Regions from separate parts of the Micromonospora sp. NPDC048947 genome, predicted to be linked through region 1. Evidence: riboswitches for the same ligand, from Rfam matches in the RefSeq annotation. Region 1 holds a riboswitch; the other holds the start of a gene.

Region 1 (2,195 bases):
GGATCCAGTTGGCCAGGTTGAGGTTGTGGGTGCGTCGGGCGTCCTCGCCGGTGTTGTCCCGCAGTTGCAGGAACTCCTCGATGTCCGGGTGCCACGGCTCCAGATAGACGCAGGCCGCGCCCTTGCGTCGGCCACCCTGGTTCACAGCGGCGACGCTCGCGTCGAGCGTGCGCAGCCACGGCACGATGCCGTTGGACTGCCCGTTCGTGCCCCGGATCAGCGCTCCCCGGGAGCGGACCCGGGAGTACGCGATGCCGATGCCACCGGCGAACTTGGACAGGTTGGCGACCTGGGCGTACCGCTGGTAGATCGAGTCCAGCTCGTCGAGCGGGGAGTCGACCAGGTAGCAGGAGGACATCTGGGTGTGCCGGGTGCCGGAGTTGAACAGGGTCGGTGAGCTGGGCAGGTAGGCCAGGCTGGACATCAGCCGGTAGAAGTCGACAGCCTCGTCCGCCGTCCGGGACAGGCCGCAGGCCACCCGCAGCAGCCAGTACTGCGGGGTCTCCAGCACCAGTCGGCTGATGGGGTGGCGCAGCAGGTAGCGGTCGTACACGGTGCGCAGGCCGAAGTACTCGAACCGGCGGTCGCCGTCCGGGTCGATGGCGTGGTCGAGCGTCGCGGCGTGTGCGGCGACGAACGCGGCGGTGTCGTCACCGATCAGACCCTCGGCGTGGCCGACCCGGATCGCCGCGCTGAACGAGGTGATGCCCTGTCGACGCACCTCCTTGTCGACGTAGCCGGCCAGCAATCGCGCGGCGAGGCGCGAGTACTGCGGCTCCTCACCGATCATCTCGGCGGCGGTCTGGATGGACAGCCGGTCAAGTTCGGCGGTGGTCGCGCCGTCGTAGAGCCCGCTTATGGTGCGGGTGGCCACCCGCATCGGGTCGACGTCGGTCAGGTCGTCGGCCCACCGCTCGATCGCTCGGACGATCTTGTTCACGTCCACGGGTTCGGTGCCGCCGTCGCGCTTGCGGACCTGCATCGGCGTCCGTCGCGCTGTCGCGTCGCCGCTGGCCGGGACTACCTCGGTGACTGTCACCACTCGCTCCTCGGAGTTCGAGACCTGGTGGCCCGGACGCGAGGAGACAGACACCGACGGACGCCACGCCAGCCCGGCGTGGGTCAGGTGGCGTCAGCCGTCCCACGCGGCCTCGGACCGCCGCGCCACCCGGATGCGGGTACGCGGCGCGCTGGCAGGTCTTCGGACTCGCGGGCACGACCGGGCTCGCCGGTCTCCTACTGGCCGTCGCTTCCCAGGCCGATTGATGGCCCAGTGCTGATGACGGCGGTCGTTCCCACTCACCGCTGCGGGACAGTCCCGGATTTCCACCGGGTTCCCTGTTGCCTCGACCGCCCCGGATGAGCGGCCGAACCAGCTGCGCTCGACACCATATATAGGGACGCAGCCGTTGTCACACCCCACATGTCGGTCTCGGGCGTGTCGGCGGCCGACTCGGTGACCACCGTCACCACCCCGGCCGACAACACCCCGTCGACCGACGCCAGGCACCGGAGACGGGGCCCTGCGCGCTGGTGTCGACAGTCGACAGGGATGTGGCGTATCGAGGCCACGGTGCCGCAGACCGCACCCATATGTCACTGTCTATGCCTTGAGGTGGGGTTGAACACCCGATCTCCACGGGCTCGCCACCCTGCCACCTTCGCCCGTCAACGGGCACGATGGACGGTGAGGCGGATCGACCCAGCGAGGCAAACATCATACGTCTGTGGGCCCACGGTGATCGACATCGTTGACGGGCTGGAGCGGCGCTCCGTATACTCCCTGTGATCATCTGATCTTTAGCCTAGCCGGGCGAGGAACGCATGCCGCAGATCACTGCCGTCACCGTCGAAGACGTCCGCTTCCCCACCTCCCTGACCGCTGACGGGTCAGACGCCATGAACAAGGACGGCGACTACTCGGCGGCCTACGTCGTCCTGCACACCGACGGCGTCGACGGCGTGGGCGCGCCACTCGCGGGGCACGGCCTGACCTTCACCATCGGTCGAGGCAACGACATCGTCGCGGCGGCGGCAGTCCACCAGGCACAGCTTCTGGTGGGCCTGGACGTGGCGACGATGGCAGCGGACATGGGCGCCGTCTACCGCCTCCTCACCTCCGACTCGCAACTGCGTTGGCTCGGGCCGGAGAAGGGTGTCGTCCACCTGTCCCTGGCGGCCGTGTTGAACGCGTC
Region 2 (2,195 bases), on a different contig from region 1:
TGACGCACCGCGATATGCCTGAACCGAGCGAACGGAGAAGAGGGAGTCCGAAGCGCGCTGTTGTCGCTCAGCAAACCACCGTGCCACAGCCCGACCAGGGCCCCGACGGATGTCACCACCTTCCGGATATGCGCGATCAATTGCACTCTTCTGCCGCCGCTGACAAGGCGCGGCGATCGGGGGCGTGCTCCCCGATCGACCGCTGCCGGTGCCGCGTGGCGAGATGGTGCCGTGCCCCTGGTTATGGCTCACGGGTTGACTGGTGGCGGGGGTCCGCCTCGAACATGCACGCCGGTTGCCTGGCGCGGGAGCGCCGCCACAACCACTTGGTCACTCCGTCGTCCAACGATCGTGGTGGATCACCGATGACACCGGGCTTCGCTGGCGCCAGCCGTGCCGCTCCAGGTCCGGCGTCTGCTCCAAATGGGTGACCGGGCCGAGGCAGAGCCATGCCACCGGGCGGACGGTGGCCGGGATGCCGAGCAGGTCGCGTAGGAACGGCTCCCGGTAGAACGAGACCCAGCCGACCCCGAGTTGCTCGGCGGTTGCGGCCAGCCACAGGTTCTGGATCGCCAGACAGACCGAGTAGAGGCCGGCGTCGGCGATCGCGTGACGGCCGAGCACGGCCGGCCCGCCCCGCTCGGGGTCGTACGTGACGACGACTGACATCGTCGACTCCCGTACGCCATCGATCTTGATCCGGTTGAAGCGTTCCGCCGCAGCACCCTCGAGAGTGGCCGCGAAGGTGTCCCGTTCCCGCTGCACGTGCCGGTGGAACTCCTGCCGCAGCTCGGGATCGCGGACCAGGATGAAGTCCCAGGGCTGGGAGAGGCCGACGCTCGGCGCGGCGTGCGCCGCCGTGAGGACCCGGTTCAACGTCTCGTCGGGGATCGGCGCCCCGGTGAACTGGGCACGTACGTCCCGGCGGCGGTGGATGGTCTCGTAGAGGCCGGTGTCCAAGGCAGGCTCCCGCTGCGCTCGTGCCCCTGACGGGGGCGATGACGCGAGGCCGGTCTTCGGACTCCCGGATCTATGCTGGTCACCCGCCTTCCCAACCCCGCAGGGTCAGTGGCTGCGTCTGGTACGCGTGGGTGGCAGCTCCCCGGTCACCGCGGCGGGCCCGTGCCGGACTCACACCGGCTTCCCGATTCTCCCCACTCGCGCAGGGCACCTCGCAACGTTTGTGCCACCGCACACGATAACGGTCCCGACGAACATGGGAGGCCCCGGCGCTGCATCGCCAGTGATGGGCGCGGGCTCGTCACGATCGGGCTTGCCGCGTGACCGCGGCGGCCAGACGCCGACGCCGTACGGGGACCTCCAGGCGGACGGGTCGGGTAGCATCTTCCTGTCGGGTCGAGAGGCGCTGCGACGGGCGGAGCCCGCCACGCTCGGCCCTCATCTCTTCGACAAGGGCGCCTCCGAGCTTCGGAGGCGACCGCTTGAGCGCGTTATTGAGCCAGAAAGACACCGCATCGTCGCTGCGGCAGCTGATGTCCCAGCGTGTTCTGGTGCTGGACGGCGCCTGGGGAACGATGTTGCAGGGCGCGCAGCTCACCGCCGCGGACTATCGGGGCGACCTGATTGTCGACCATCCGCAGGACGTCAGCGGTGATCCCGACCTGCTCAACCTCACCCGGCCGGACGTCATCCTGGACGTACACCGGCAGTATCTGGCCGCCGGCGCCGACATCACCACCACCAATACGTTCACTGCGACGAGCATCGGCCAGGCCGACTACGGGCTCCAGTCACTGGTTCGTGAGATGAACGTCCAGGGCGCGCGGCTGGCCCGGCAGGCGGCGGACGAGTTCGGTGGCCGGTTCGTGGCTGGCTCGGTCGGGCCGCTGAACGTGACGCTGTCGCTGTCGCCGCGGGTCGAGGACCCGGCGTATCGTGCCGTCGACTTCGACGCAGTGCGCGCGGCGTACGCGGAGCAGATCTCGGCCCTGGCCGAGGGTGGTGTCGACCTGCTTCTGATCGAGACGATCTTCGACACGTTGAACGCGAAGGCCGCAATCGCCGCAGCCCGTGAGGTCGCGCCGCAGCTGCCGCTGTGGATCTCCGTTACCATCGTCGACCTGAGCGGCCGGACCCTGTCGGGGCAGACCGTGGAGGCTTTCTGGCGCTCGATAGAGCGGGCCGATCCGCTGGTCGTCGGCGTGAACTGCTCGCTGGGCGCGGCCGAGATGCGC

The links. Region 1 has a riboswitch for cobalamin ahead of AB0B98_RS25920 (ribonucleoside-diphosphate reductase subunit alpha). Riboswitches for the same ligand answer to the same signal wherever they lie in the genome.
Region 2: another riboswitch for cobalamin. It lies ahead of bluB (5,6-dimethylbenzimidazole synthase); the one in region 1 lies ahead of AB0B98_RS25920 (ribonucleoside-diphosphate reductase subunit alpha).

What each region holds. Positions count from the first base shown of each region.
Region 1 is NZ_JBEZFO010000020.1:63,067-65,261, forward strand. It holds gene AB0B98_RS25920 (ribonucleoside-diphosphate reductase subunit alpha) at 1-982, opposite strand, end outside; cobalamin riboswitch at 1,175-1,392, opposite strand; gene AB0B98_RS25925 (enolase C-terminal domain-like protein) at 1,825-2,195, shown strand, end outside.
Region 2 is NZ_JBEZFO010000004.1:233,448-235,642, forward strand. It holds gene AB0B98_RS08400 (PspC domain-containing protein) at 1-22, shown strand, start outside; gene bluB (5,6-dimethylbenzimidazole synthase) at 331-960, opposite strand; cobalamin riboswitch at 990-1,190, opposite strand; S-adenosyl-L-homocysteine riboswitch at 1,353-1,428, shown strand; gene metH (methionine synthase) at 1,455-2,195, shown strand, end outside.